DNA from 2 places in the Roseburia sp. 831b genome. Region 1 is predicted to be linked to the other one. Evidence: predicted binding sites of a transcription regulator. Region 1 holds the regulator's gene; the other holds the start of a gene.
The links. The regulator HrcA, encoded in region 1, represses chaperone genes, less so after heat shock. The targets are predictions, from matches to a motif close to TGTTAGCACTCNNNNNNNNNGAGTGCTAACA.
Positions count from the first base shown of each region.

Region 2: a site for HrcA is predicted at 5,366-5,396, ahead of groES (co-chaperone GroES). Genes of this name have one in related genera too.

Region 1 covers NZ_CP135162.1:828,215-844,391, forward strand. The annotation lists gene BIV16_RS03665 (carbohydrate ABC transporter permease) at 1-157, shown strand, start outside; gene BIV16_RS03670 (carbohydrate ABC transporter permease) at 160-993, shown strand; gene BIV16_RS03675 (extracellular solute-binding protein) at 1,123-2,736, shown strand; gene BIV16_RS03680 (sensor histidine kinase) at 2,739-4,553, shown strand; gene BIV16_RS03685 (response regulator) at 4,550-6,031, shown strand; gene BIV16_RS03690 (ATP-binding protein) at 6,047-6,826, shown strand; gene BIV16_RS03695 (acyl-CoA dehydratase activase) at 6,919-7,713, shown strand; gene BIV16_RS03700 (hypothetical protein) at 7,732-7,890, shown strand; gene BIV16_RS03705 (carbon monoxide dehydrogenase) at 7,893-8,630, shown strand; gene BIV16_RS03710 (efflux RND transporter periplasmic adaptor subunit) at 8,852-10,405, shown strand; gene BIV16_RS03715 (ABC transporter ATP-binding protein) at 10,423-11,103, shown strand; gene BIV16_RS03720 (ABC transporter permease) at 11,151-12,422, shown strand; gene hrcA (heat-inducible transcriptional repressor HrcA) at 12,728-13,780, shown strand; gene grpE (nucleotide exchange factor GrpE) at 13,796-14,437, shown strand; gene dnaK (molecular chaperone DnaK) at 14,546-16,177, shown strand, end outside.
Region 2 covers NZ_CP135162.1:1,612,360-1,628,536, reverse strand. The annotation lists gene BIV16_RS07710 (methyl-accepting chemotaxis protein) at 1-1,377, shown strand, start outside; gene BIV16_RS07705 (Mbeg1-like protein) at 1,552-2,682, shown strand; gene BIV16_RS07700 (AraC family transcriptional regulator) at 2,679-3,572, opposite strand; gene BIV16_RS07695 (galactokinase family protein) at 3,823-5,061, shown strand; gene groES (co-chaperone GroES) at 5,450-5,734, shown strand; gene groL (chaperonin GroEL) at 5,920-7,542, shown strand; gene BIV16_RS07680 (methyl-accepting chemotaxis protein) at 7,773-9,248, shown strand; gene BIV16_RS07675 (NUDIX domain-containing protein) at 9,272-9,802, shown strand; gene BIV16_RS07670 (methylglyoxal synthase) at 9,841-10,311, shown strand; gene BIV16_RS07665 (DegV family protein) at 10,326-11,201, shown strand; gene BIV16_RS07660 (LysR family transcriptional regulator) at 11,206-12,105, shown strand; gene BIV16_RS07655 (adenylosuccinate synthase) at 12,383-13,648, shown strand; gene BIV16_RS07650 (HAD family hydrolase) at 13,661-14,266, shown strand; gene BIV16_RS07645 (ABC transporter ATP-binding protein) at 14,437-15,393, shown strand; gene BIV16_RS07640 (ABC transporter permease) at 15,387-16,177, shown strand, end outside.

The DNA.
Region 1 (16,177 bases):
GTCTGTACAGACAGCGGTAATGTATCTCTATAAATTTGGATTTGAGACAGGCACCACACAGGTTGGATACGCATCCGCAATTGCTTACATCCTGTTTGATATCATCCTGATTGTTTCGATTGTTCAGTTTAAGTTGTTTAACAAGAAGGAGGACTAAAAATGAAAGCATTTGATAAAGTAAAAAAAGTGATTTTATATCTTTTGTTGATTTTATTAGGAGCAGCCTGCCTGTTACCATTCTTACTTACGATGGTAAATGCAACGAGAAGTGGAGTGGAGATTACAAAATCCTTTACCTTGATACCAAGCACACACCTGAAAGAAAATTTAGATATTGTATTCAGTTATTTCAATTTGTTTAAAGGTATGTGGAACAGTTTAATCGTTGCAGTTCCTGCAACAGCTTTGACAGCATATTTTTCAGCTTTGACAGCTTACGGACTTGCAATGTATAAGTTTAAAGGAAACAAAGTGTTGTTCTATACCATTGTGATTTTCATGATGATTCCGGGACAGTTAGGATTAATCGGTTTTTACAATTTATGTACCAAATTACATCTTGTAAATTCCTATGTTCCATTAATTATTCCAGCAATTGCAGCACCGGGAACCGTATTTTTCTTAAGACAGTATGTCCTTTCGGTTCTGCCACCATCTTTGATTGAGGCAGCAAGAATCGACGGCGCCGGAGAATTATATTCTTTCCATAGAATTGTTCTTCCAATCATGTCTCCAGGTATTGCAACCATGGCAATCATGGCTTTCATCGGAAGCTGGAACAACTACCTGATGCCAATGATTATTTTAAATAAGAATGATAAATTCACATTGCCGGTTATGATGGCAACATTAAGAGCTTCTACGGATATTCAGGCAAATCAGGGAGCCATTTATCTGGCTGTTGCAATTTCAGTCATTCCAATTTTGTTAGTATTTTGTTTCTGTTCGAAATACATTATCAGCAGTATTTCAGCCGGAAGTGTAAAAGAATAAGAAAATAAAATCGAAAAAAAGAAGCAAGACAGTGTCAGGATTTTCTGATGCTGCCTTGCCTTTTGTGATTTCAGGAAAGTTATGGTATAATAGATAGGTAAAAAAAGGAAACTCTTGGGGGAGAGAAAGATGAAGAAAAAGTGGTTGGCGCTCTTTTTAGTGGCGGTTCTTGGAACTTTGACACTGGAAACGGCAGCATGTGGTACAGAACAGACGGCAACGGGGGAAAAGGAAGAAGAACAGACAGCGTGGGAGCGCTATGCGAAAGATGATATTACATTAGACTGGTATGTCAATTACTCCTGGTTTGCAACGCCGTGGGGAAATAATCTGGTTTCGAAAACGATTACGGATGAGACCGGGGTAGATATCAATTTTATCACGCCAATTGGCAATGAGACAGAAAAATTAAATGCTTTGATTGCGTCGGATTCCCTGCCGGATATTATCACGTTAGGCTATTGGGAACCACAGGTATCGGAACTGATTTCAGGTGATATGGTTTATGCGCTCAATGAGCTTGCAGAGGAATATAACACAGATTTTTTCAAGGTCTGCGATGAGGATGCCGTGAACTGGTACACGCAAGAGGACGGCAATCTATACTGTTATCCGAATACCTGCGTGACACCGTCAGACTTAAAGGAGAATGAAATCAGCTCAAACGAGACATTTCTGGTACGAAAGGACATTTACGAGGCAATCGGTTCCCCGGATATGACAACGATGGAGGGATTCGAGGCTGCGGTAAAGAAGGCGGTAGAACTTTACCCGGAAGTGGATGGAGAACCACTAATTCCGATAGGAGCACAGGTATTTGACAATGAGGGATGTGTCTCGTTTGATAAATATCTGATGAATTTTCTGGCGGTTCCATGGGAAAAAGATGGTCAGTTTTATGACCGTTTTACAGACCCGGAATACATTTCGTGGCTGAAATTTTTCCGTCATTTAGGGGAGGAAGGATATCTTTCCAACGATATTTTTGTGGATACCAGGACGCAGATGGAAGAAAAATTGGCGTCCGGCAGATATTTTTGTATGCTTTATCAGTACACGGATATGTTGAGCCAGCAAAAAACATTGTTACAGGAACACCCGGAGCGTGTTTATATTGCGGTGGATGGACCGAAGAATTCAAAGGGGGACGATTATACCCTGCCATGCAACGGTGTAAGTGGCTGGACCGTTACCATGATTTCAAAAAACTGCAAGAATCCAGAGCGTGCGCTGGCACTGATGGAGTATATGATGAGTGAACACGGACAGAAGATGATTTATCTGGGCGTGGAAGGGGAGACGTACGATATGGTTGACGGGAAACCGGTTCTAAAAGATGACGTCAAAAACCTTTTAAATACAGACAGGGAAAAGTATGACGAACTGTACGGTGCAGACGATGCTTATTGGATGTTACAGGATAATGTGATGCAATTACAGTGGAAACAGGAGTTAAGCCCTGAGATTGAGCAGTTAGAACAGTGGACAATCCCTTATGTGGTATATGACGGACAGTATGATGTGCAGTTTCCGGTTGATTCGGATGAGGCAAATGAAGATAACAAGATAACCAGGCTATGGAGTCAGACACTTCCGCAATTGCTGTTAGCACCAACGGAAGAAAGTTTTGACGAGATATGGCAGGAATTTTTAGATAAGAGAGCATCCTATGGATTTGCTGATGTTCAACGTAAAAAGATAGAGTTTATGAAGGAAGCAAAAGAAAAATTAGGAATTGAGTAAAGATGAAACTAAATCAGTTATTTCACCAGCTTAAGTTGAATGTAAAATTTACAATATTAATCATTGTCATGTTGGTTATTCCAATCGGAGTTTTTGCAGGAATTTTATTTTACCTGATGGAACAGAACGTCGTGGATGAAAACTGTAACTATATGCAGTATACGATGGAGAGAAGTCAGGATGACATTGCAACGAAGATAGATTCCATTAATATGCCGACGCAGTTTTTCTTAAGTGATGATGATTTAAAAGAGGCGCTGCTTGCAGCCGCATCCGGACAGGAACTTTCCACAGAGGAATGGCTTTCCCTGAAAAAAAATGACATTTCCTCTCTGGAGCGTCTGGTCAACAACAACCCGCTTTTGTACAGTGTGCGTGTGTATGCAATCAATGATGATGTACAGGAGATGATGCCGATTTTATACAATCACACCCGTATGGAACGGCTTGCATGGGCGGATGATACGGAAAGCGGATGGAAATTTAATTATGTGGATGCAGTTTTTGATTCCTATACGATGAATCAGAATCAAAAACTGATTTCACTTGTCACACCGATTGTAGATTATGATTATGGTGTGATTGGAACAATAGAAGCTGCTATGACGATGCAGGATATGTTTCCGGGACTTTATGAAAACATTGAAAATGAGTGGAGCTGCTTTGTGACCGATGAGGGCGAACTTTATTTTGGAGACAATGAGCAGGATGATTCCGTAGAATTATTACAGGAAATCTTAAAACAGAATCAAAAGACAGAGGAGACCCAGGTAGTGTACTCTAAAATTAAGGGGAGAAAGCTGGTGATTTCTAGTATGCCAGTGAAAGAGCTTTCCGGAACCTTGATTTCTGTAAAAGATATCACAGAAAATGTACATCGTGTTTATTTTATCCGAAACGTATTTGTCGTTGTAATGCTTTTTGTCATTGCACTTTTGGTGCTCTGGGTCAATCATATTGTAAAACGTCTGCTCCGACAGCTTTACGATATTTTAGCGTCTATCCGTGAAGTACAGAAAGGAAACTTAGACGTTGTGATTGAAAACTGTGGTCCGGATGAAATGGGTGAGTTAGGAACGCAGATTAATAAGATGCTGCGTCGGATTAAGCGTCTGATGGAGGATAATTTAAAACGTGAGATGCTGATGAAAAACTCGGAAATCCGGGCGTTACAGAATCAGATTAATGCGCATTTCATTTATAATGTATTAGAGTCCATCAAGATGATGGCGGAAATCGACGAGGAATATGCAATTTCCGATGCGGTCACGTCCCTTGGAAAACTGCTTCGTTACAGTATGAAATGGGTATCCGGCAATGTGCTGGTTGAACAGGAATTGGAGTATATCAAAAATTATATGGCGCTGATTAACCTAAGGTTTGATTATGAAATTTATCTTTCCTTAAATATCCCGGACAGCATCTTAAAACAGGAGATTCCGAAGATGTCGTTACAGCCGATTGTGGAAAATGCAATTTATCACGGGATTGAGCAGATGGCGGAGGACACCAATATTTACATCAAAGGCTTTGTAGAAGAAAATGACTGTGTCATTGAGATTACTGATGCCGGAAAAGGAATGACAGAAGAAGAGGTTGAGCAGCTTAAAAAGAAGATAACCGGGGAGATGGAATCCGATGGTGGAAGTGGAAACGGGATTGGACTAAAGAACGTACAGGACCGTATCCAGATTGCATTCGGAGAAAAATATGGAATTGAGGTTGCCTCAAAGTTAGGATGTTATACGAAGATAAGGGTAAGAATTCCGTGGCATCCGGTATATGAAGAAACTGTGAAAGTGGGGGGAGCAGTGTGAAGAGCGTATTGATTGTAGAAGATGAAAAAATGATTCGACAGGGAATTAAGACGATGGTTTTGCGCAGCGGTGTGCCGGTCGAAATGGTTTTGGAATGCAATAACGGGGAGACGGCGTTAGAAATTTTAAGGGAACACAAAATAGACGTTATGTTTACGGATATCCGTATGCCAAAACTAGATGGAATCCAGCTGGTACAAAAAATGCAGGAGCTTGAACACATTCCGCTTACCGTTGCCATCAGTGGGTACGATGATTTTTCTTACGCAGTGGAAATGATGCGCCATGGAGTCAGAGAGTATCTGTTAAAGCCGATTGAGCGAACTAAGATAACAGAGATTTTAACAAAATTAAACGAAGAACTTGAGGCGGGAGCACAGAAAGAAAACGCAAACCGTAAAATTGGAATCCAGCAGATTAAGCGTCTTGTTTTAGAGGATACGATTTCGGATGATGAAATGGCAGCGTTAAAGGTGCAGTATGAGAAATCGTTTTATCAGGAACCTTACCGTGCCTGTTACATGAATTCATTCGAACACAGATTAGGGGCAACACGCGAGATTGTCTATCTGCCAAATCTTCCATACGGGGATGTTTTTTTTGTGGAGGAAAAGGAGTTAGAGGATTTTTTACAGGAAGAGCTTATGGAGGGAGCAGTTGCCATCAGCGATCCACACATGGGGATTGACCAGATCAGAACGGCCTATGAAGAAGCAAAGCAGGCGAGAAGAGAAGGATTTTATCAAGATATAAGAAAGTATTTCTGGTGTGAGAGAAAAGAGAAAAAAGAAGAAACAGTACCGGAACAGATGCGGCAGGAGGCAAAGAAACTAACCGAAGAAAGTGCTGCACTTCAGCGTGTTCAGCTGCTTGGAACAGAGAAGACAGAGGAACTGGAAAAAGTGTGGAAACGTTTCTTTTTTGAAGTGAAAAAAGGAAGAATAACCGTTGAGGAATTTGCTGTCTGCATGCAGAACTTTTTTGCTGATGTGAAAAAGACGTATCGGAGTGTATTAGAGGAGGAAGATCAGAACCTGGAACTGGAAAATATCTGGAGTTATCCAACGATTTCTTCCTATGAGGAGAATATGCTAGAGTGGCTGCTTGGAATGCAGGAAGGAATCAATAGCAGATTCGATGCGAACAAGAATAAGGCAAAGATTCAGATGGCATTAGAATACATGGAACAGCATTACGCCGAGGATTTAAATATGGCGGTGGTATCAAATTACATTTCCATGAATTATTCCCTGTTTTCCTATTCCTTTAAACAGTACACGGGAAGCAATTTTGTGAATTATCTAAAGGAAATCAGAATGAAAGAGGCGATGCGGCTTTTAAGGGAAACCGACGATAAAATCATTGACATCAGCCAAAAAGTAGGGTATGAAAATGAAAAACATTTTATGAAACTGTTTAAGGCAAGCTGTGGCGTATCGCCGAGCGAATACCGGAAAAACACAAGATGCGAGAAATAAAAGAGGAGCTATAAAATGGAACAGGAGAAAAAAAGGCCAAAGATTCTTGCCGTTGCAGGAAAAGGGGGTGTAGGTAAGACATCCATCGCAGCAACAATTGTTAAAATATTAACGAAAGCTTACCCAAACAAGAAGATTCTGGCAATTGATGCAGACCCTGCTGTTGGATTATCGACAGCACTTGGAATTGAGGTTGAAACAACCATTGACGATATCCGCAAGGAGGTAGTCGCAACTGTTGAGGACGGCAATACCAAAGCAGCGGTTGAACTTTTAGGGGAGGCGAGATACCGGATTTATGATGCAATCGTGGAAGCTGACGGTTATGCGTTTATCGCAATTGGAAGACCGGAAGCAGCAGGCTGTTACTGCAAAATCAATTCCTATTTAAAAGAAGTAATCAAGATGCTATCGGAGAATTTTGATTATATTGTAATCGATGGGGAGGCTGGAATCGAACAGATTAACCGTCGTGTGATGGAAAAGGTTACACATTTGCTTTTGATTACGGATGCAAGCAAGAAGGGAACGCAGGTGGTTAAGACAATCAAAAATGTTGCGGACGAACTTGTGATGTATGAAAAGATTGGTGCGATTGTAAACAGAGTCAGCGATATGAGCGTGACAGAGTTTATGGATATGGGAGAGATTCCGGTCATGGCTTATATTATGCAGGATTCCAAGCTTGCCATCTGTGACATCAAAGGGGAGAGTGTCTTTAAACTGCCAGAGGATGCAGCTATCGTAACAGGTGTTACAGAGGCTTTAAAGAATATGGAGATAATCGAAAAATAAGGGAACTTATAAAAAGTATTCTTTGAAACCGGATAGTATGGTATAATGAGCGATGTTTACAATATAATGAAAAATACGCGAGGAAAAAGAAGATGAAATATTATGGTGGTTGTGATTCGGGTAGCACTTATACCAAATGTGTTATTTTAGATGAGACTGGGAAAATGGTATCCGATGTGACATTAAGAAGCCGCATAAATTCTATTTTGAGTGCACAGGATGCATTAAATCAGGCAGTTGCAAAGGTAGATGGATTAGAGAAACCGGAAGATTTAGATTATCTGGTCGGAACCGGATATGGACGTAACAAGGTTCCGTTTGCGGATGAGAACATTTCTGAAATAAGTTGTCATGCGATGGGCGTTCATGTGGCGGACCCGGATGTCAAAGCAATTATCGATATCGGTGGACAGGACGTGAAGGGAATTGCGGTAGATGACGATGGAACCGTTTTAAATTTTGCGATGAATGACAAGTGTGCTGCCGGAACAGGGCGTTTCTTTGAGACGATGGCAAAAGCGTTCGAGATGGAATTGCCAGAGTTCTCAAAATTATCCCTAAATGCCAAAAATGTCATTCCGATTACAGCACAGTGTACCGTATTTGCAGAGAGCGAGGTTATCTCATTAGTCGGAGAAGGAAAACCGATGGATGAAATCGCAGCAGGAATCGAATTATCCGTTGCCAAAAGATGTTTTGTCATGGCTAAAAAAGCCGGTGCGGTAGAGAACATCACACTGACCGGTGGATGCGCAAAGAATGACGGGCTGAAGGCAGCTATTGAAAAAGTCTTAAAGTTAAACGTAATTGAACTTCCAATTGACCCGCAGCTTATGGGAGCACTTGGAGCAGCAGAATTTGCACGCCAGAAGGGAATGGCAAGATAGGGAGGAAATATGCCAGTTATGTTAAAAGTATTATTGATTGTTGCAATTGTGATTGCAGTTTTGTTTGTGCTAAGTCTGATTGTTTATTTTTTCAACTTAGACATGAAGCTTACTTCAGCTATCCAGCCATTGTTAGAAAAACATTATGATAAAATAAAAAGAGAGCGTAAATTATAAGCATGAAATTATACGATGAGTCCATTGCCAGACTTTATGAAATGTTAGATGGATTTGAAAAAAAGCAGCTTGACTTTTCAGACCGGAATTCTGATTGGATAGACAGTGGGAATGCAAATATGATTTTGCGGGGAGATATGGCATACGAGCTTGGTGGGGATGCACTTTTTGCCATCAGCGGGCTTGCGTTAACCACGGAGGAGCATTTGATTCCAAAGGATGAAATTTTACTATATGGACCAGATTTACCGGAAATCAAAGCGGACCTTCCTTATGCAAGACTTGCATTTGTAAGAGTGAAAAAAGACAGCATGGGAGAAGGCAATACGCTTTATAATGCCATCCGTAAAATTGAATATGTCAGATATCACTTGAATCCCAAAGGATTTATGATGCGTATTTCGGCATCGAATGACAGAGAACCGGCAAGAGTTGGAAAAGAGGCCTTACAGCAGGGACTTGATTTTGCAAAAGTTGGAAAGCTTTTTCTAAAGGCATATCATGAAAATCCAAATGTTGAGGCGGTAAAACTGGTGTTTGTTACCTGTAAGGATTTTCCTTATGAGGCATTAAAGAAACAAGTAAAAAAGAATGAGCAGATTACAGCAGCCATTGACCATATTATGAAAAATCTGATAATGGACTGTAAGGCGTGTAATTTAAAAGAGGTCTGCGATGAGGTTGAAGGAATGAAAGAACTTCACTTTGCGCAGACAAAAGATGTGACAAGAACCTCCTAAGTAGTTGGAAACCAGCTGCTTAGGGGGTTCTTGTTGTATAATAGGAAATTTTATTCAAAAAGTTTACAGAAATTGGAAAGATTTCTTAAGAATTTTTAAAAATCGGATATTTTGAAACACAATGTGATATGATTTGAAAGGTTTCGTTGTCGGAGACCTGTTTTAGATGGACAGGTGTCCGATGATGAAACCAAAAAGAAAGTAAAAATAAGGAGAACAGCATGAAGGGAAATGTAAAATCAAAAAAAACAAAAGTAATTTTGATTGTGGTGGCAGTCATTCTTGTGGTTGTCATTGCGATTAGTTTCGTGGTGTCACGTCTTAAAACAGCAGTGGAGAGCGTGGCAAATACGGTAGAGGTTGAGACAGTGGAAAAAAGAGATTTGTCTGATTCCATTTCTTTGACCGGTACAGCGGCGGGTGCAAGTAAGACAAATATTACATCCAAGGCACAGGCAGAGGTAACAGCAGTGAATGTACAGGTAGGAGACCAGGTAACGGCGGGAGATGTGCTTTGTACCTTTGATTCCGCAGCAATTCAGGAGAACCTTTCCATTACAGAGAAAACACTGACAAACGAATCTGCAGTTACAAAAAATACGGCAAAACAGAATGAAAAGGCATTGAGCGATGCAAAATCAGATCAGCAGGATCAGTTAAATGCAGCAAACACAAAGATTACGCAGGCACAGGAAGATTATGATTCTGCCAATACAAAACTTGCCAACGACAGGAATACATTAGCAGCCAAACAGGCAGATTTAAGTGCAGCAGAAGCTGCAATGAATCAGGCGAACAGCGATGCGGCAGCAGCACCGGACGATACCACAAAGGCAAAAGCAGCAGAGAATGCAGCAACTACATATGAATCCTTAAAGACAGAGGTAAGTGCGCTTCAGTCACAGGTGGATACCGAGAGTGCATCTTTGACAGACTTAGCAAGAGCAGTTGATTCTGCAAAAAGTGATTATGACAGTGTAAAAAAATCAACAGATAAAGCAATTGCATCCGCACAGAATGTTGTAGATATGCAAGGATATCAGGATACCGATTCTGCGACACAAAAAACACAAAAAGATTTACAGAATCAGTTAGATGATTGTCAGATTGTTGCACCATGCGATGGTGTTGTAACGGCTGTAAACGTTTCTGTTGGGGATACCAATACACCGGGAACAACAATCATTACGATTGAAGACACAAGCAGCATGAAAATCAATGCAACGGTAAATGAGAGTGATATTTTAAAAATTCAGGAAGGCATGACTGCAGTTGTAAAGACAAATGCAACCGGTAATGAAGAGATTCCTGGTACTGTCAGCCGTGTAGTCCGCGTGAAAAATCAGTCCACAGCACCTACAACAGACAGCACAGCATCTGCATCCACATCTACAAGTGGAGGTTATGCGGCAGAGGTAACAGTAGGTCCATCCGATCTTTTGGTTGGAATGAGTGCAAAAGTAAAGGTTATCATCGAAGAGCGTAAAAATGTACTTGCAGTTCCATACGATTTGATTCAGACAGATGAGAACGGTAAAAATTATGTGATGCTCGCAGACTATCAGAAAGATGGTTCCGCAGTTGCAAAACGTTGTAATGTAGAAGTTGGAAAAGAAGTCAATTATTATACAGAGATTACAGGCGGAGACTTAAAAGAGGGAGATGCTTTGATTTATGATACTTCCATACAGGAAGGAGCAACGTTTTCTCCTAGCCAGATGTACTCGAATGGAACTACAACCGTAGAGAATGAGACAACGGAGGAAGAACAGTGAGTGAACCAGTAATTCGAATGGAACAAATTATTAAGAGGTATTATATTGGCCAGCCGAATGAACTTCAGATTTTAAACGGGATTGACCTTACAGTAGAAAAAGGTGAGTTTGTTTCGATTGTAGGAGAATCCGGTTCTGGTAAGAGTACGTTGATGAATATTATTGGTGTCCTCGACAGACAGACAGAAGGACGTTATTTTCTGGAAGGAAGGGATGTCAATATGATGCGTGATGAAGAACGAAGTGCAATTCGAAACAGACGAATTGGATTTGTTTTTCAGAATTTTAATCTGCTGCCACGTGCCAATGCATTGAAAAATGTAATGGTACCTCTTATGTATAGCGAAGAGCATATAAAAAATCAAAAAGAAAAAGCAATGGAAATGTTAGAAATGGTTGGAATGCAGGAGCGTGCACTGCATCGTCCAAATGAGCTTTCCGGTGGACAAAAACAGCGTGTTGCCATTGCAAGAGCAATGATTAATGACCCGGCAATTATTCTGGCAGATGAGCCTACTGGAGCGCTCGACTCCAAAACAAGTCATATGGTGATGGATTTATTTCATGAACTTCACGAGAAACAGGGAAAAACGATTGTATTAATTACACATTCTCAGGAACTTGCGGCAGAGACACAGCGTATTGTGACAATCCGTGATGGTAACGTGATATCGGATAATGGGGGTGTGAAAGCGTGATATTTGAAAATATTAAAGAGGCAATTACGAGCATATTTAGTAATAAAATGAGATCAATTCTAACGATGCTTGGAATCATCATCGGTATCAGTGCCGTGATTACCATTACGACGATAGGTAGTTCCATCAAGAGTACACTAAGTTCGACAATGAATTCGCTTGGTGGAAATACAGTTTCTGTTTATGTGGAAGCAAGATATCCGGAGGATGATGCAGACTGGGACACCTGGATTTATCCAGATATGAAAGAGAGTGATTATGTCACACAGGAGATGATTGATGCACTCAAAGAAAAATATCCGGGAGAATTTCAGGGGATTGCAGCCAACAATTACTTTACGGATGGTCAGGTAAGACAGGACAGTAAACGTTATGCAAACGTTAGTGTACAGGGAATGACATCAGAGTATCTTGATTATTTAAAGCTTGAATTATTAGAAGGACGTGGAATTACCGATAAGGACTGTGAAGGAAGAAAGAATGTCTGCGTCATTTCAGACCTTATGCAAAATCAATATTTTGGTGATGAAAATCCGATTGGCCAGGAAATCAGTGTGGATGCAAATGATGGAAATTCCTATGATTTTGTTGTGGTTGGTGTTTTCAAGTATAATTCGGCTCTTTTTGGAAAGATTGACACATCTGTTCCAGAAAAAGACCGTTCTACACCATTGCTGATTCCATATCAGACAACGACAAAACTGCAGGGAAGTGAACAGGTTGGATATGATATGTTTAACTTATTGATTAATTCAACTGCGGACATCGAACAGGCAACCCAGGATGCATCCGATTTCTTGAATCAGTATTATGAGAACAATGAAAACTTTAACATTGTAACGAACAATGCATCATCTAGTCTTGGAATTATTAATGTTGTGATTAATGTTGTAACCGTTGCAATTTCCGGAATCGCAGCAATCTCATTGATTGTTGGTGGTGTCGGTGTTATGAATATCATGCTGGTATCGATTACAGAGCGTACAAGAGAAATTGGTGTTCGTATGGCACTTGGAGCAAAACGAAAAGTGATTCGTATGCAGTTTGTGATTGAGGCGATTGTTCTTTGCCTGATTGGTGGAATGATTGGAATTACACTTGGCATTTTAAATGGATTCCTGTTAGGAAAAGTTGCAGGACTGATTATTCAGTCTGCCTACTCGGAATACTCCCAGTACATTATCATGTCCGTTCATCCATCACTCACCGCAATCTTATTGTCCTTGTTCTTCTCAATGCTCACAGGTGTATTTTTCGGATACTATCCTGCGAACAAGGCATCTAAGATGGAGGTCATTGACGCACTCCGCTACGAATAAAAGCGTGTTGAAGATTTGTTTCGGATAGAACAGATAGAGAAAAAAGAAGGGCGTATGTAGAAAAGATTATTATATAGAAGAAACCGGTGATTTTTGCATAAAAGTTAAAAGCAAAGGTCGCTGGTTTTCTTTTTTAGAAAAAAATCGAAAAAAAAGAAATTTTTTTGAAATGAGTGTTGACAAAGAAATATGATGGTGCTATCTTAAATACAAGGATATTAGCACTCCGCATTAATGAGTGCTAACAAATCTGAAAGCTTGTGAGAAAAAGTACCAAGTTCTAAGAGAAAGACAGGAGCGATGACATGGAAGAGTTCGAATTAGATGATCGAAAAACTAAAATTTTAAATGCAATCATCAAGAACTATATGGAAACTGGTGAGCCGGTTGGTTCTAGAACAATTTCCAAGTATACAGATTTGAATCTAAGTTCTGCAACAATCCGAAATGAGATGGCAGATTTAGAGGAATTAGGATACATTGTTCAGCCACATACTTCGGCAGGACGAATTCCATCGGATAAAGGATATCGTTTCTATGTGGACAATCTGATGGCAGAGAAGAATCAGGAAGTGTCCGACATGAAGGATTTTGTAATCGAACATACCGAGAAGATGGAACAGGTCTTACAGAAAGTTGCAAAAATACTTGCGACAAATACCAACTATGCGACCATGGTATCGGCGCCATCCTATCATAAGAACAAGGTGAAATTCATTCAGTTGTCGAACGTGCAGGATGATCAGATTCTTGCAGTAATCGTAACAGAGGGCAACATCGTAAAGAACAAGATGATTTCTGTTTCAGAGCCAATCGACAATGAGACGATGTTGAAACTGAACATCCTACTGAATTCCAATTTGAATGGTCTTGCATTGCAGGATATCAATCTTGCCACAATCGCAAAACTGAAAGAGCAGGCAGGAATCCATAGCGACATTATCAGTAATGTGTTAGATACCATTGCAGAGACGATGGGAGCAGATGATGACATTCGAATCTATACAAGCGGTGCAACAAACTTTTTCAAGTATCCGGAATTAAGTGATTCGGAGAAAGCAAGTGAACTGATTTCCACATTCGAAGAGAAACAACAGTTAGCAAGCCTTGTGACAGAGAATCTTTTGGATGAGGAGAATACCGGAATACAGGTTTATATCGGAAATGAAAGCCCGATTCAGACCATGAAAGATTGCAGTGTTGTGACAGCAACCTACGAGCTTGGCGAGGGTGTTCGAGGAACGATTGGAATTGTCGGACCGAAGCGAATGGATTATGAAAAAGTAATGGATAATTTAAAAACGCTGAAAAATTCTTTAGATGGAATTTTAGATAAACAAAAGAATGAGTTAGAATAGAAAGGTGGCTGGATGATGGCAGAGAATAAAGAAGAAGTTTTAGAAGAAGTTTTAGAAGATTTAGAAAAAGAAGCAGCAGAATCTGAAGAGACAACAGCGGAAGACACCACTTCTACCGAAGAAGAAACTTCCGAGGAACATACAGAACAGACAGAGGAAGAAAGCGAATCAGACGATTCAGCTTCCGATGAGAAGAAAGGATTTTTCAAAAAGAAAAAGGACAAAAAAGACGAACAGATTGAAGATTTAAACGATCGTTTGAAACGTCAGATGGCAGAATTTGATAACTTTAGAAAACGTTCTGAAAAAGAAAAATCCCAGATGTATGATATGGGTGCTAAAACAGTTGTAGAAAAGATTTTACCAGTTGTTGATAACTTCGAAAGAGGTCTTGCAGCAGTCCCGGAAGAGAATAAAGAAGATGCATTCGTAGCCGGAATGGATAAAATCTACAAACAGATGATGACCGTATTAGAGGAGATTGGAGTAAAACCAATCGAGGCAGTTGGTCAGGAATTTGATCCAAATTTCCATAACGCAGTGATGCATGTGGAAGATGAAGAACTTGGCGAAAATGTAATCGCAGAGGAACTTCAGAAAGGTTATATGTACCGTGATGCAGTTGTAAGACACAGCATGGTAAAAGTGGCAAACTAATTTTATCTGTTGCATAAATAATTCAAACAATAGATAAAATTTAGATAAGAGCAAATGCTCATAAGAACAAGTAAATTAAGTTTCATTTTATAATAGGAGGAAAAGATCATGAGTAAAATCATTGGTATTGACTTAGGAACAACAAACAGTTGTGTAGCTGTTATGGAAGGTGGAAAACCTACCGTTATCGCAAACCAGGAAGGTGCAAGAACAACACCATCTATCGTTGCATTTACAAAAACAGGAGAAAGATTAGTCGGTGAACCTGCAAAACGTCAGGCTGTTACAAACGCTGACAAGACAATCTCTTCTATCAAGAGACATATGGGTGAAGATTACAAGAAAACAATCGATGACAAACAGTATTCTCCACAGCAGATTTCCGCTATGATTCTTCAGAAATTAAAAGCAGATGCAGAAGGATATTTAGGAGAAAAAGTAACAGAAGCTGTTATCACAGTACCTGCTTACTTCAACGATGCTCAGCGTCAGGCAACCAAAGATGCTGGTAAGATTGCAGGTCTTGATGTAAAACGTATCATCAACGAGCCTACAGCAGCAGCATTAGCTTACGGTCTTGACAACGAAAAAGAACAGAAAATCATGGTATATGATTTAGGTGGTGGTACATTCGATGTATCTATTATCGAAATCGGTGACGGTGTTATCGAAGTATTATCTACAAACGGTGATACACACCTTGGTGGTGATGATTTTGATAACAAGATTACACAGTGGATGATTGATGAATTCAAGAAAGCAGAAGGTGTTGACTTATCAACCGATAAGATGGCACTTCAGAGATTAAAAGAAGCAGCAGAGAAAGCAAAGAAAGAGTTATCTTCTGCTACAACTACAAACATCAACTTACCATTCATCACAGCAACAGCTGAGGGACCAAAACATTTCGATATGAACCTCACAAGAGCAAAATTTGATGAATTGACACACGACTTAGTAGAAAGAACAGCTATTCCAGTACAGAAAGCTATGCAGGATGCAGGACTTACAAACGCTGATTTAGGTCAGGTATTATTAGTTGGTGGTTCTACACGTATCCCAGCTGTACAGGATAAAGTAAGACAGTTAACAGGCAAAGAGCCAAGCAAATCCTTAAACCCAGATGAATGTGTAGCACTTGGTGCTTCTATCCAGGGTGGTAAATTAGCAGGAGATGCCGGTGCAGGCGAAATCTTACTTCTTGATGTAACTCCATTATCCTTATCTATCGAGACAATGGGTGGTGTTGCTACAAGATTGATTGAGAGAAATACAACAATTCCTACCAAGAAGAGCCAGATCTTCTCTACAGCAGCAGATAACCAGACAGCCGTTGATATCAACGTTGTACAGGGTGAGAGACAGTTCGCAAGAGATAACAAATCCCTTGGACAGTTCCGTCTGGATGGTATCCCACCAGCACGTCGTGGTGTTCCACAGATTGAAGTTACATTCGATATTGATGCAAACGGTATCGTAAACGTATCTGCAAAAGATCTTGGTACAGGAAAAGAACAGCACATCACAATCACATCCGGAACATCTATGTCTGATGATGAAATCGATAAGGCTGTAAAAGAAGCTGCTGAGTTCGAAGCACAGGATAAGAAGAGAAAAGAAGCAATCGATGCAAGAAACGATGCTGATTCCTTCGTATTCCAGACACAGCAGGCATTAGACCAGGTTGGTGATCAGGTTGACGCAAACGACAAAGCAGAAGTAGAAGCAGACTTAAATGCA
Region 2 (16,177 bases), 780 kb from region 1:
TCCGAAGAAGAGAAGTTATACAATGATATTGCAAGCGTATTGGAATCCTATTGGTCACTGGATGATGAAATTTTAGAGCTTGGTGCATCTACGGATATACAGCAATCCATCAAGGCACAGAAAATGGCTTATGATCAGTTGGATCCTCTTTATGAGGAAGTTTATGCGGATATGTCGGAACTTCTGAATGTAAATGTAAGCAGGGGTAATTCGTTAAGTACAATGTTGGTTGTTTTAAGTGGAATTTGTGTGGCTTTGATTGGCATAGTTGTAGTAATTGCTTATTTTACAGCACAGAAAATTGGCAGGAAAATTGCAGATGGAATTGCAATTCCAATGGGGAAATTATCCAATCGTTTTGCAGAATTTTCAAAGGGAGATTTACATTCCCCATTCCCGGAGGCAGAGACAGAAGATGAAGTGTCTGAGATGATTACACAGGTAAAAGACATGGCAGACAATCTGAATGCAATTATCACAGATTCAGGACATTTATTAGGCGCTATGGCAGAGGGGGATTACACAGTCGGTACATCCATGGAAGAAAAATATGCCGGTGATTTCAAAGCCTTGATTTTGGCAATGCGTAAAATGAAAAAACAGATGTCAGAGACTTTGCAGCAGATTGAGGAAGCATCCCAGCAGGTAACTGCGGGTGCAGAAAATCTGGCGCAGGCATCCCAGGCATTGGCAGAAGGCTCTACCGATCAGGCAGCCTCCGTAGAACAGTTACAGGCAACTTTTGCTGATATCACACAAGGTGTCAACAAGACGGCAGAACATGTAGAAGAATCTTACCGTCAGGCACAGCAGTATGCTTCTGAGGCAGAGGACAGCCGTACAGAGATGAGAGCCATGGTAGAATCCATGAATGCAATCAATGAGACATCACAGCAGATTGAGAGCATCATTTCTGAAATTGAGAGTATTGCAAGCCAGACCAACCTTCTTTCATTGAACGCTGCAATTGAGGCGGCAAGAGCAGGAGAAGCGGGTAAAGGATTTGCGGTTGTAGCAGAACAGATTGGAAAATTAGCAGAGCAGAGTGCACAGTCTGCAGTAGATACACGTCAGTTGATTGAAGGCTCCTTAAAAGAGATTGAGGAGGGAAATAAGGCAGCTGAGAGCGCAGCATCTTCTATTGAAGGTGTTGTAGAAGGTGTCAGAAAGATAGCTGATTCCTCTAAGACACTGAGCGAGATTGCGGCATCCCAGGCACAGGCGATGGATGAGGCAGAGGCTGGTATCAACCAGATTTCTGAAGTTATTCAGTCGAATTCTGCAACAGCAGAAGAATCATCTGCAACCAGCGAGGAATTATCAGCAGAGGCAGAATCCATGAATGGGCTGGTTGGAAAATTCAAATTAGAAAGATAAATATTAAAGATTACATCAGTTTTCTTCTTATTTAGAAAAGAGTCTGCAATAGCGGGCTCTTTTTCTTTCGATTGTAGAAAATTGCTATGCAAGATTCTTTTGCGCAATGCTTTGTTTCCGCATATAATTGGTGTAAAATAGAATTAGAAACAAAGAGAAGGGGGGAAGGCAGCTATGGCTAATATCATGGATTATTTGGAGTGGAGAGGGGATTTGTCCTTTGAGGCGGATTCGTTTAATGAGATAGACAATCTCATTTTGTCGCAGCTTGTATATGTAGAATTTGCCGGGATTGTACCAGGGATAAAGGAAGCGGGAAGCATTACCTTAAAGGCGGCGTCAGAACTTTTTTTTGAAAAAAACAGGGAAGAGGATATCTTGGCAAAGGTTTCCATGACGAAGATGTCGGCTTTTGTCATGAAAAAGGCGGCACAGACCAAACGTTTTGCGGATATCAAATTGTCGCGGTATGTCAATGATATCGATTTAAAACGGCAGTCCCAGTTCTCGGTGCTTTGTGTCGGTCTGCCGGATGAGAGTATCTTTGTCGCATACAGTGGCACGGACAGTACCATTGTGGGATGGCGTGAAAATTTTAACATGGGATATTTAGAGGAGACGCCGGGGCAGCGAAAAGCGGTTAATTATCTGAATTATGTCATGGAAAAGAACACACGTACGCTTCGAATCGGGGGACATTCGAAGGGTGGCAATTTATCTGTTTTTGCGGCGGTCATGTGTGAACCTGCAATTCAGAGACATATTGTGGCGGTTTACAGTAATGATGGGCCTGGTTTTCATAAAGAGATAATAGAAAGTCCACAGTATCAGAAGATGGAGCCATTGATTCGAAGAATTGTACCGGAGTCTTCAATTGTCGGACTTTTACTAGAGCATGACAGCCGGTATGAGGTGGTAAAAAGTACGGAACATGGTGTGGCACAGCATGATCCGATGTCCTGGGAGGTGCTGGGAAAGCACTTTGTCTATGGAAAAGAAGTGGCGCCAGAGAGCCTGATGCTCGATAAGACAATGAAAAACTGGTTAGAGCAGTTAAATGAAAAGCAGCGCCAGGAAATTGTCGAGACGGCATTTTCTGTGCTTGAGGAGGCAAATGTTCATACCGTAGATGATTTTTACAACAGTAAGCTAAAAAAGATACAGGAAATTATAAAGGCAACCTCAAATCTGCCAGAGGATACGCAAAAGCTTTTTTCACGTGCAGTCCGCCTCCTCTGGAAGTCTGGAAATGAAGTTGTAAAACAAAAGGTAAAAGAGACGATGGATGAGAAGAAAAACAGTTAACATTCATTGTAGATTTTCCGGTAATGTTTTGGGCTGCAGCCTTTTCTTTTTTTAAAGACCTTGGAATAATAGTTGGAATCAGAAAATCCCACTTTTTCTGCAATCGTAATCAAGGATTCGTGATTTTTTAAGTATTCCAGACTTCGTTCAATGCGATAATCCTGCAAGAAAGAAAAAAGTGGAACTTTCATATAGCGTTTGAACAGACGGCTGCATTCGCTTTCGCACAGGTGAACCTCGGTGGCAATGTCATGAAGCGTGATGGGTTCTGCATAATGCCTTTCAATGTAGGAAATAATTTCCCGGATGCGCTGGTAGGCAAGCTGGTCGTGTGCAGGGGCATTGGAAGTGGAATGTGAAAAGTTCTCGGTGTAAAGGAGTTTCCAGAGTTTTTGTAATCCGATGACAATTTCGAATTCATAGAGTGGAGCCTTTTTTTCATTTGATGCAATAATATCCTTCACGACAGCGGCAAAGGAAGAATGCCAATCTTTACTGCCGTCGATATAAAGAGCTGGCATGGAAAAATTGTGAATGATTGGTTCAATGTAGTTGAGTTCGAGCAGACTGTGGGAGAAGCCGGAAATCAGCTTAGGAGAAAATGTGATGGAGATATATTCGCAGTCCTGTTGATTTTCCATGCTTCCGGTGTGGAGCGCATTGGCGTTTGCAAAAATAATATCACCCTCCTTTAGATGAAAGGAGGATTGGTTTACCTGATAGTGAATCTGTCCACTGTGGATATAAGTAATCTCAATTTCAGGATGCCAATGCCACTGGAAGGAGCCGGATTCGTAACGGGAAAGGCTTTCATAACTGACAAGAAAAGGAAAACCCTCACTTCCGTGTTGTTTTAATTCTTTCTGGTTCTGGTTTGTCACAATCTGCATCTTTTTTCTCCTTTGTCTACAACTTGGAATCACAATAAATTACCTATATAATACCATGATTTTTGTTGATAACGCAAGATATTACCTGTTTTGCAAAACATAGTTAAGGTTTTTTTTGAAAAACGCAGTATAATAGAAGTTGCAAGGGAAGAAGATGCTAGTTCCCTTGCGAGTGAATATTTTATTTAGAAGCAATCCTACAAGGGAGGATGGACCTTGTACATATAAGATTGAAGAAGGGAAGGTATTTATGATGAGATTACCACAGGACGAACAGTTAGTAAAAATTTATGGGGAAAGCGCAAAAAGCAAGCAGCGCTTTGAAAATCTTGCAAAACATTTCACAGAGATTTACCAAAAAGAGGAGATGGAATTTTTCTCTGCGCCTGGTAGAACAGAGATGATTGGAAATCACACAGACCATAACGGAGGATGGGTCATCGCTTCTAGTATCGACCTTGATACCATCGGTGCGGCATGCCCGAACGGAAGTGATGTGATTCGAATCACAAGTGAAGGATACGACCAGAAAATCGTAGTGGATCTTACCAAGATTGATGAGATTGAAAAAGTACAGGGAACCACATCTTTGGTTGCAGGTATGATGGAAGGCTTGAAAAACATGGGATACCAGGTCGGCGGGTTTGATGCTTATGTAACTACAACTGTAATTCCAGCAGCAGGAGTCAGCTCCTCCGCATCATTTGAGATGTTAGTCTGCACCATGACAAACTACTTCTTTAACGACAACAAGATGAGTGTTTCTGATTATGCAAAAGCCGGAAAATATGCTGAGAACGTTTTCTGGAACAAAGCATCCGGTATGATGGATCAGATGGCATGTGCCGTTGGTGGTCCTGTTTTATTCGATTTTTCCAAGGGAAATGAGCCGGAGTACAAAGCAGTTGAATTTTCTTTTGCAAAAGCAGGTTACCAGCTTGTTATCGTAAATACCGGAAAAGGTCACGCAGACCTTGGAGATGAATATTCTTCAATTCCAAATGAAATGAAAGAAGCTGCGAAGGTATTAGGCGTTTCTTTATTATGTGAGACATCCTTAGAGGAACTTTTGGCACATTGCAACGAAATCGAAAACGACCGTGCATTCCTTCGTGCGGTGCATTTCTTCGAGGAGAACAGACGTGTCAAAGAAGCAGCAGATGCAATGAAGGCAGACGATACCAAGAAGGTGCTGGATTTGATGAAACAGTCCGGAACTTCTTCCTGGGAACTGTTACAGAACTGTTATTCCCTTCAGGATTGCAAAGAGCAGAAGATTACACGTACCCTTGCCTTGACAGAATTGTTCTTAAATAGACTTGGCGATGGCATGTGCCGTGTACATGGTGGTGGATTCGCAGGTGTTATCATGTGCATCGTGCCGGAAAAAGAGACACAGCATTATGCAGATTACATTGCAGAATATGTTGGAAAAGAAAATGTATATCCGATGAACTTAAGAGCAACCGGAGCAGTACATATTTCATAATAAAAAGCAGATTGAAATACCCCACAAGAAAAAGGAGCCAGATTTGGCTCCTTTTTCTGTGGTTTCAATGAATTGGATTCGGGTGTCAAAAGGTTGCTTACAGTTTTCTTACTGGCAAATTTGTGAGCAACCTTTTGACACCCGAATCTTAATTGTAAAAAAAGTATAAAATCAGGGAAAACAATGGAAAATAAGAAAACAAGAGAAAACGAGAGGAAAACAAAGATAATAACATCATATATGAAAATATATAGAAATATATCAAGTTGCGAATTGGGGTGTAAAAAACTATTATATGACTATCGGTTAGCACTCAAACGAAATGAGTGCTAATAACCAAAGAAAGTAATCTGAATAGAATAAAGATAATGGAACAGGAGGAATTAAAATGAAGTTAGTACCATTAAGTGACAGAGTCGTTTTAAAACAGTGTGAAGCAGAGGAGACAACAAAATCCGGAATTATCTTAACAAGCAGCGCACAGGAAAAACCACAGGAAGCAGAAGTTATTGCAGTTGGTCCTGGCGGAATGGTAGATGGAAAAGAAGTGACTATGCAGGTAAAAGCAGGTCAGAAAGTGATTTATTCGAAATATGCCGGAACAGAAGTAAAATTAGATGGTGAAGAATATATCATCGTAAGGCAGAACGATATTTTAGCAGTCGTTGAATAGAACGAACCTAGCGAGGAAAGTTCACAATTGGATGCTTGCATACAAAATTGTGAATTTGACGAGCAGACGAACACGAGCATTTTTAATGCGAGTGGGCGCTTGGAATGATAAATGCAGCTGCATATAACATTCCAAGGATGAGTGCATGAGTGAAAATAAAAAAATATAGAAAGAGGTAATGAATTATGGCAAAGGAAATTAAATACGGAACAGAAGCCAGAGCAGCATTAGGAGCTGGTGTTGATAAATTAGCAAATACAGTCAGAGTTACAATCGGACCAAAAGGAAGAAACGTTGTTTTAGATAAATCTTACGGTGCTCCACTTATCACAAACGATGGTGTGACAATCGCAAAAGAAATCGAGTTAGAAGATGCTTTCGAGAACATGGGAGCGCAGCTTGTAAAAGAAGTTGCAACAAAGACAAACGATGTTGCAGGTGATGGTACTACAACTGCTACTGTTTTAGCACAGGCAATGATTCAGGAAGGTATGAAGAACCTTGAAGCAGGTGCAAACCCAATCATCCTTCGTCGTGGTATGAAAAAAGCAACAGATGCAGCAGTTGATGCTATCGTAAAAATGTCTGCAAAAGTAAACGGAAAAGATCAGATTGCAAAAGTAGCATCTATCTCTGCAGGTGATGAAAAAGTTGGTAACATGGTTGCAGATGCAATGGAAAAAGTTTCTAACGATGGTGTTATCACAATCGAAGAAAGCAAGACCATGGAGACAGAACTTGACCTTGTAGAAGGTATGCAGTTCGACCGTGGATACCTTTCCGCATACATGTGCACAGATATGGATAAGATGGAAGCTGTTTTGGATGATCCATATATCTTAATCACAGATAAGAAGATCAGTAACATTCAGGAGATTCTTCCATTATTAGAGCAGATTGTACAGTCTGGTGCAAGATTATTAATCATTGCAGAAGATATCGAAGGAGAAGCTTTGACAACCTTAATCGTAAACAAATTACGTGGTACATTCAATGTCGTAGCGGTAAAAGCTCCTGGATATGGCGACAGAAGAAAAGCAATGTTAGAGGATATCGCAATTTTAACAGGTGGTCAGGTTATCAGCTCTGAATTAGGTCTTGAGTTGAAAGACACAACCTTAGAACAGTTAGGACGTGCAAAATCTGTTAAAGTTCAGAAAGAGAACACCGTTATCGTAGACGGTGCCGGAGATAAAGCAGCAATTGCGGCAAGAGTAAACCAGATTCGTGGTCAGATTGAAGAGACAACAAGCGAATTTGATAAAGAAAAATTACAGGAGAGACTTGCAAAATTAGCAGGTGGTGTTGCCGTTATCCGTGTTGGTGCTGCAACTGAGACAGAGATGAAGGAAGCGAAACTTCGTATGGAGGATGCTCTGAATGCAACAAGAGCTGCAGTCGAAGAAGGAATTATCGCAGGTGGCGGATCTGCTTACATTCATGCAACAAAAGAAGTTGCAAAATTAGCTGACACCTTAGAGGGTGACGAGAAGACAGGTGCTAAGGTTATCTTAAAAGCACTCGAAGCTCCATTGTACTACATCTCTGCAAACGCAGGATTAGAGGGTGCCGTTATCATCAACAAAGTAAAAGAATCTGAGCCAGGTATGGGCTTCAACGCAGCTACCGAAGAATATGTCAACATGGTAGACGCAGGTATCCTTGATCCGGTTAAGGTTACAAGAAGCGCATTACAGAATGCAACATCGGTAGCATCTACTTTACTTACAACAGAATCTGTTGTTGCAAACATCAAAGAAGATGCGCCTGCAATGCCAGCAGGAAATCCAGGAATGGGAATGATGTAATCTAAGTATAGATAACATGAAAAATAAAAATCGGAGTGCAGCGAAAGCTTGTCACTCCGATTTTTGTGTCTATATGATAAATAAGGTTGAATGCATTATAGAAGAATTTTGAAAAAAGAAGTAGAATCATGCAATGAAAAAAGAAGTAGAATCATGCAATATTATTGAAAAATAATGAGAATAGTAGTATACTGAAATATCATATATAGTACGAAAGGACGGAGTATAGCATGAATTTACAAATAAAACAAAACCAGGAAAAAAACAGGGTTGCTTATGTATTAGGATTAATTATACTGTCTGTATTAGAAATTATTAATATCATGTCGATTTTATCGAATATTGGAAACAAAGGTTCTTTGATTATGAGGACAGTAATTGAATTTCTTATAATAGGAGGACTTGCGGCCGGTTATGTAAGATATAAGTACGAGAGTGCTTTCCCTAAGATCTGCGGGTCCTGCCTGATGTTAACGTATGCAATTGTAATTTTTTCATCAGCCAATACCGCAATGCAGGCATTGGCTTATCCGATTATTTTAGTGTCGGTTTTATTCACGGATCGTTTGTTTGCTAAAATCACAATGATACTGGCATCAGTACTTAGTATCATTTATAGTGTAAAGATTACGTTTACAGTGCATGAAGCTAAAAATCTTGTAGTGACACAGACCATTTTTATTATTGTTGCCGGTATTGTGTCCTGTATTATAGTAAATATGCATAAGAAACATACAGATGAGAATATCCAGGAAGTGAAAAACCAGATGGATGCCGGCGCAAAGGTGGCAGCTGAGGTTATGGGGTTGTCCGAGAAACTGGCAGAAAAATTTGATGTTGCAAGTGAGAATGCTTCTGTTTTGACAGAGAGTATGGAGAACAGCCATAATTCCGTGAAGGAGATTGCTGCGAGCGTCAGAGTGACAGCGGAAGCAATTGAACAGCAGACGAAGATGACAAGTGTCATTCAGACAAGCCTAGAGAACATGGAAAAAGAAACCGTCTCCATGAAAGATGCGTCTAGGGTTTCCAAAGATGCCATTGTAGAGGGAGCAGGTATTGTAGAAGAACTTAAGACGACAGCAACAGAGACGTCACGCATTAATTTAGAAACCAGATCGACAACAGAAGAACTAGATAACCGTATCAAAGAGGTTGAGGTTATTATCGGAACCATTAAAAGTATTTCAGACCAGACAAACCTCTTAGCACTGAATGCTTCCATTGAGGCAGCACGTGCAGGAGAAGCAGGAAAAGGTTTTGCGGTCGTAGCAGATGAGATTCGGAAATTGGCAGAGGAGACACAGGAGTCAGCAGGAAAGATTACAGAAATTATCGAGAAACTGACAACAGATGTAGAAGAAGCTTCCGAAAGTATGCAAAAGGCAGCAGAATCTTCTGACCAGCAGAATGAGATGGTAGGTTCCACCGGTGAAAAATTTGATTTAATTGAAGAAAAAGTAGAAGAATTACATAAGGCAATGACAGGTCTTACAGATGAAGTGGATGGTATCCTAGCATCCAATACCCAGATTACAGACAGTATTACAAACTTATCTGCATCCAGCGAGGAGGTATCTGCATCTGCAGATGAGAGCCTTACCATATTTGAGACATGTATGAATGCATTAAAAGAATTAAATGGAACCTTAGATGAGATTCATGAAATTTCAGGACAGATGAAAGCACTTGTTTCACAAAAATAAAACCTTGCAAGGCTGGTGGATACATGAGAGTGTTGAAAGTTTTTGATGCAGGCAATTATGCAGGATTAACAGAAGTAATTGAGAAGAATGTCGTACGCGGAGTCATTTTTAGAGATGGAAAAATGGCAATGCAATGCAGCGGAGACGGAGAATACAAGATTCCGGGAGGCGGTGTGGAGCCAGACGAAGATTACATCGTCGCATTGGAAAGAGAAGTGCAAGAGGAAACCGGCCTGCTGATAATACCGGAAAGCTGCAGGGAACTTGGAATGACAATCGAAAAAAGACGTGATATCTTTGACAAAACCAAGATTTTTGTCCGAAAAACCTTCTTTTATCTGTGTGAGGTAAAACCGGAAATGGTTCCGCTTCATATGACACAGAGCGAAATTGCAAAGGGCTTTCACTCGGTGTGGGAGACGCCGGAGAAGATTTATATGACCAATAAAAGTATGCCAAGGGAAAGCTGGGATGAGCGCGATACGGAGTTTGTACGGATGCTTTTGCAGCAAGAAGTTTTAGTGGAAGAAACAAAAAAGGTATGGTATAATTGAAACACGTATTAGTTTGGCAGAAGAGAAGGAGAGACCAGATGAGCGATAATTATATCACATTAAAAATTGGAAAACAGAAGAATATAGCTCTCATTGCACACGATGGGAAAAAGGCAGAGATGATTGCATGGTGTGAAGAGAATAAAGAGATATTAAAGAATCATTTTTTGTGTGGAACAGGCACAACAGCAAGAATGATTACAGATAAGACAGGTCTTCCGGTCAGAGGATATAACAGTGGTCCTTTGGGGGGCGACCAGCAGATTGGTGCAAAAATTGTGGAGGGAAGAATTGACCTTATTGTGTTCTTCTCAGACCCTCTAACCGCACAGCCACATGATCCGGACGTAAAGGCGCTGCTTCGAATTGCTCAGGTATATGATATTCCAATCGCAAACAACCGTGCAACGGCTGACTTTATCATTAAGTCGGAACTTATGAGCCAGGAATATGAGCATGAAGTAATTAATTTTCAGAAGAATATAAAAGAACGTTCAGAAACATTATAGGAGGAGCAGATTTCATGAGTAAGGTAGCAATTGTTTCTGATAGCAATAGCGGTATCACACAGACACAGGCAGAAGAGTTGGGCGTAAAAATTTTACCGATGCCATTCTTTTTGAACGGAGAGACATTATACGAAGATATCAATCTGACACAGGATCAGTTCTATGAAAAACTTACAGATGGTGTTGAGATTTCAACATCAATGCCATTGGTTGGAAACGTTACCGATATGTGGGACGAGATTTTAAAAGAATATGACGAGATTGTTTATATTCCAATGTCATCTGGATTAAGCAGTTCCTGTGAGACGGCATATATGTTGTCTCAGGATTACGATGGAAAAGTTCAGGTTGTCAACAACCAAAGAATTTCTGTCACACAAAGACAGTCCGTTTTGGATGCGAAGAATCTTGCAGAGACTGGAAAGAGTGCGGCAGAGATTAAAGAGATTCTGGAGAGAGAAAAGTTCGAATCTTCTATCTATATTATGGTGGATACGTTGTACTACCTGAAAAAGGGTGGACGAATCACACCGGCAGCAGCAGCACTTGGAACTTTGTTGAAGTTAAAACCGGTTTTACAGATTCAGGGAGAAAAACTGGATGCATTTGCAAAGGCAAGAACAGTGAAACAGGCAAAGAGCATTATGATTGAGGCAATGAAAAATGACTTTGCAAACCGTTTCCATGATCCGGAAGGAAAGAATCTGTATTTAGAGATGGCATATACACACAATCTTGAAGATGCAGAGAATTTCAAGAAGGAAGTGCAGGACGCATTTCCGGGAATGGAGATTACAATGAATCCATTGTCCTTAAGTATTTCCTGTCATATCGGACCGGGCGCACTGGCAATTGCATGTTCCAAAAAAATTCCAGAGTTAGCAGAATAAGACAATGGACATCAATTTAGAATACTATAAGATTTTCTATTATGTAGCAAAAGAAAAAAGCATCACCCTTGCAGCCGAGGAGTTAGCCATCACGCAGCCTGCAGTCAGTCAGGCGGTGAAGCACTTAGAAAGTGATTTGGGCTGCTCCCTGTTTGTCCGGACTTCGAAGGGAGTCCGGCTGACAAAGGAAGGGGAGATGCTGTTTTCTTATGTGCAGCGAGGATACGAGACGATTCAATCCGGTGAAAAGAAGCTGACAGAGATGTTGAATCTGGATGCCGGTGAAATCTGTATCGGTGCAAGCGATATGACATTGCAGTTCTATCTTTTGGACTATCTGGAACGCTTTCATGAGAAATATCCAAAGATAAAGGTGACGGTGACGAATGCACCGACGCCTGAGACCATCAAGCATCTAAATGACGGCAAAATTGATTTCGGAATTGTAAGTACACCGTTATCGGTAAAGAACCATTTGAAAATGGTACCGGTACGGACGATTTCGGATGTGTTTGTTGGCGGAAAGAGTTTTGAATATCTAAAGGGAAAGGAACTTTCTTATCGGGTATTAGAAGAACTTCCGGTCATGTGCCTTGAGGGAAACACTTCGACAAGGAATTATGTAGAAGAATTCTTAAAGACGCAGGGTGTATGTGTCAACCCGGAGTTTGAGCTTGCCACAAGTGGAATGTTGATTCAGTTTGCAAGAAGAAATCTTGGAATTGCAAGTGTTGTAGAAGATTTTGCAAAAGAAGGGATTGCAAACGGAGAACTTTTTAAACTTCAGTTTGAACAGGAATTACCGCCCCGCCAGTTTTGCATTGTGACCAATGAAAGCATCCCATTATCTGCGGCCGCATCCAGGTTGCTGCAGTTTTTACAACAGGATTTGCAGGAAGCGTAGCAGACTGGTAAGAAGGACTAATAGGAAATGAGGCAGAGATCTTTGATAAGAGACATAAAGGGAAATTATGTCATATATAAAGAATATTAATTTTACTTATGCAATACTTTCGTGTATAATCAATAAGTAAAAACAGGGAAAGAAAAGACAGGTTTTTACACCTGTCTTTTTTGGGCTTTATCAGAAAATAGGATGTTTTGATAAAGCAGTGTATGGGAGAAGCAGAACAAAATCTCCGATACAGAATAATCATAGTGAGAACCAGGAGGAAAAAAGAATGGTTACAGCAGTAGTAGGCGCTAACTGGGGCGACGAAGGAAAAGGTAAAATCACAGATATGCTCGCAAACGAGGCAGATATTGTTATTCGTTTTCAGGGAGGAGCAAATGCAGGACACACTATCGTAAACAATTATGGTAAATTTGCATTACACACATTACCATCCGGCGTTTTCCACAGCCATATTATGAATATTATTGGAAACGGTGTTGCGTTAGATATTCCAAAGGTAATCAATGAGATTAAATCCATCACAGACCGTAATGTGCCTGCACCAAACATCATGATTTCAGATAGAGCACAGATGGTAATGCCATATCATGTTCTTTTTGATCAGTATGAGGAAGAACGTCTTGGAAAGAATTCATTTGGTTCTACCAAGTCCGGTATTGCACCATTTTATTCAGACAAATATGCAAAAATCGGTTTCCAGGTAAGTGAGTTATTCGATGAAGAGTTATTACAGGAAAAGGTAAAACGTACCTGTGAGACAAAGAACATTATGCTGGAGCATATGTATCACAAACCATTGTTAAAAGAAGAGGAACTGTTAGCAACTTTACATGAGTACAGAGACATGGTTGCGCCTTATGTGGGAGATGTCTCCTTATACTTAGATAAAGCGCTCAAAGAAGGAAAGAGAATTTTATTAGAGGGTCAGCTTGGTACGTTAAAAGATCCAGACCACGGAATCTACCCAATGGTAACATCATCTTCTACACTTGCTGCTTATGGCGCAATCGGAGCAGGAATCCCACCATACGAGATTAAGAAGATTGTGACAGTATGTAAAGCTTATTCTTCCGCAGTAGGAGCTGGTGCATTTGTCAGCGAAATCTTCGGAGATGAAGCGGATGAATTAAGACGTCGTGGTGGAGAATTTGGTGCCACAACAGGTCGTCCAAGACGTATGGGATGGTTTGACTGTGTTGCATCTAAATATGGATGCCGTATGCAGGGAACAACCGACGTTGCATTTACAGTATTAGACGTATTAGGATATTTAGATGAGATTCCGGTCTGTGTCGGATATGACATCGATGGAGAAGTCACAACAGATTTCCCTGTTACAGCGAAGTTAGAGAAAGCAAAACCTGTATTCAAAAAATTGCCAGGATGGAAATGCGATATCCGCGGTATCAAGAAATATGAAGAACTTCCAGAAAACTGTAGAAAATATGTTGAGTTCATTGAAGAGCAGATCGGTTATCCAATCACAATGGTATCCAATGGACCAGGAAGAGACGATATTATTTACCGTTAGGCAGGGCAGAAAATGATTCGAAATATTATTTTTGATGTTGGAAAAGTTCTGGTAGAGTTTGATTGGGAAAAGGCATTTCATGAGCTGGGATTTGAAGGAGAGACCTTTGAGCGTGTTGCAGATGCAACAGTGCGTTCTAAAGCCTGGGATGAATTAGACAGAAGCAGTCTTAGCGATAAGGAGCAGCTTTTGGCATTTATCGAAAATGCACCGGAGTATGAGAAAGAAATCAAGCTTCTTTGGGAGAACATTGGACGATGCATCTGGCAGTATGATTATGCGATGGATTTTGTAAAAACATTGAAAAAGAATGGTTATCATACCTATATTTTGTCTAATTATGGAAGATACACAAGAGAGTGCACGTTAGAGGCATTGTCTTTTGAAAAAGAGATGGATGGTGTGGTCTTTTCTTATCAGATTCAGGCAATCAAGCCGGAACCAGAGATTTATCAGGAACTTTTAAACCGTTATCATTTAGAGCCGGACGAATGTGTGTTTTTAGATGACCGTCAGGTGAACTTAGATGAGGCGAACCGGCAGGGAATTCATACGATTTTATTTCAGGGTTATGAACAGGCCTGCGAAAAACTTCGTGCGTTAGGCGTGCAGATTTAACGAATGGTAGGATTGAAGTTAGACAGAACTAACCAAAGTTCACAGTTTTATCACAGAATTCACTACTTTTGAACACATATCATGCGTATGCTAATAAATAGGTAATTGTTAGGCGAGAACAAAAGCCGGCAGTTACCTATTTTTTAATGAGGAAAAAGGAGGAGTTTGCTGTGATTGAAATCAATCATTTGGTAAAAAAATACGGCAGCCATGTTGCAGTCGATGATTTGTCACTGACGGTAGAACCTGGAAAAATTTATGGTTTTTTGGGACCAAACGGTGCTGGAAAATCGACTACGATGAATATCATTACCGGTTATCTGGCTGCTACAAGCGGAGAAGTAAAATTAAATGGGTATGATATTTTAAAACAGCCGGAGAAGGCAAAAAAATGTGTCGGATATCTTCCGGAGCTTCCGCCACTCTACATGGACATGACTGTGCGGGAGTATCTGAATTTCGTCGCAGAGCTGAAAAAAATTGAAAAAAGTCTGCGTTCCCGTTATGTGGATGAGGCGATGGAAATTACAAAGATTTCGGATGTGTCAGGACGAATGATTCGAAATCTTTCCAAAGGATATCGTCAGAGGGTTGGATTTGCACAGGCAGTGCTTGGATATCCGGAAATCATTATCCTGGATGAACCAACGGTCGGTCTTGATCCAAAACAGATTATCGAAATCCGTGATTTGATTAAGGAATTAGGAAAAAAACATACAGTCATTTTAAGTTCCCACATTTTGACTGAAATCAGTGCCGTTTGCGACCATGTATTCATTATTTCAAAAGGAAAGTTAGTGGCAAGTGATTCTACGGAAAACCTTGTAAATCTGATGTCCGGTGCACAGGAAATCGAACTTCTTGTAAAAGGAGATGGTGAACTGCTTGCAAAACAGTTGCAGCAGCTTGGTGAAGTAGAGCATCTTGAGAAAGCTGTTTCCGAGGAAAAAGAGACAAGTAAGTTTGTCCTAACTGCAACAAAAGGTGTTGATTTGCGTGAAAAGGTGTTTGCAGCATGTGTTGAACATGGCGCCGTTATCCTTGAAATGAAGACCGTGACGAAATCGTTAGAGGATGTCTTCTTACAGCTTACATCATCACAGGAAGGAGTACAGGCAGAATGCTAGCAATTTTTAAAAGAGAATTCAAATCTTATTTTCAAACCGTGATTGGCTGGTTGTTTCTTGCAGCAATCCTTGCCCTTTATGGATTATATTTTTTCGCATATAACTTAAGAGGTGGATATCCGTATGTTTCGTATTCCATTTCCTCTTTGGCGATTATTATGCTGATTGCAGTTCCAGTTCTTACAATGCGAAGTCTTGCAGAAGAGCGGAAAAATAAGACGGATCAGCTGACGCTTACCTCACCGGTATCGGTTGGAAAAATTGTATTTGGCAAATATCTTGCCATGGTTGCAGTCTTTTCCATTGCCATGGCAGTGATTGCGCTCACGCCATTATTCTTATCCATCTATGGAACCGTTCCCTTCGGGGAAAGTTATGTAGCGGTTCTTGGATTCTGGCTATATGGCTGTGCCTGCATTGCAATCGGACTTTTCATTTCTTCCATTACAGAAAGTCAGGTAATCGCAGCGGTTCTTTCGTTTGCGGTATTGTTCCTCGGATATATGATGTCAAGCATTACCGGAATGAGTACTGCAACAAACAATATCATCATTAAGATTTTAAACTGTTACGATCTTTACCAGCCGATGAAAAATTTCATGAGCGGAAGCTTAGATCTTACCAGTGTGGTTTATTTCTTAAGTCTGGTTGCACTCTTTTTGTTCCTGACTTGTCAGTCAATTCAAAAGAGACGTTGGAGCCTTAGCTCAAAAAAGCTTTCGATGGGCGTATTCAATGTGGGATTTATCGTGGCAGCGTTTGCAATTACGGTGATTGTAAACCT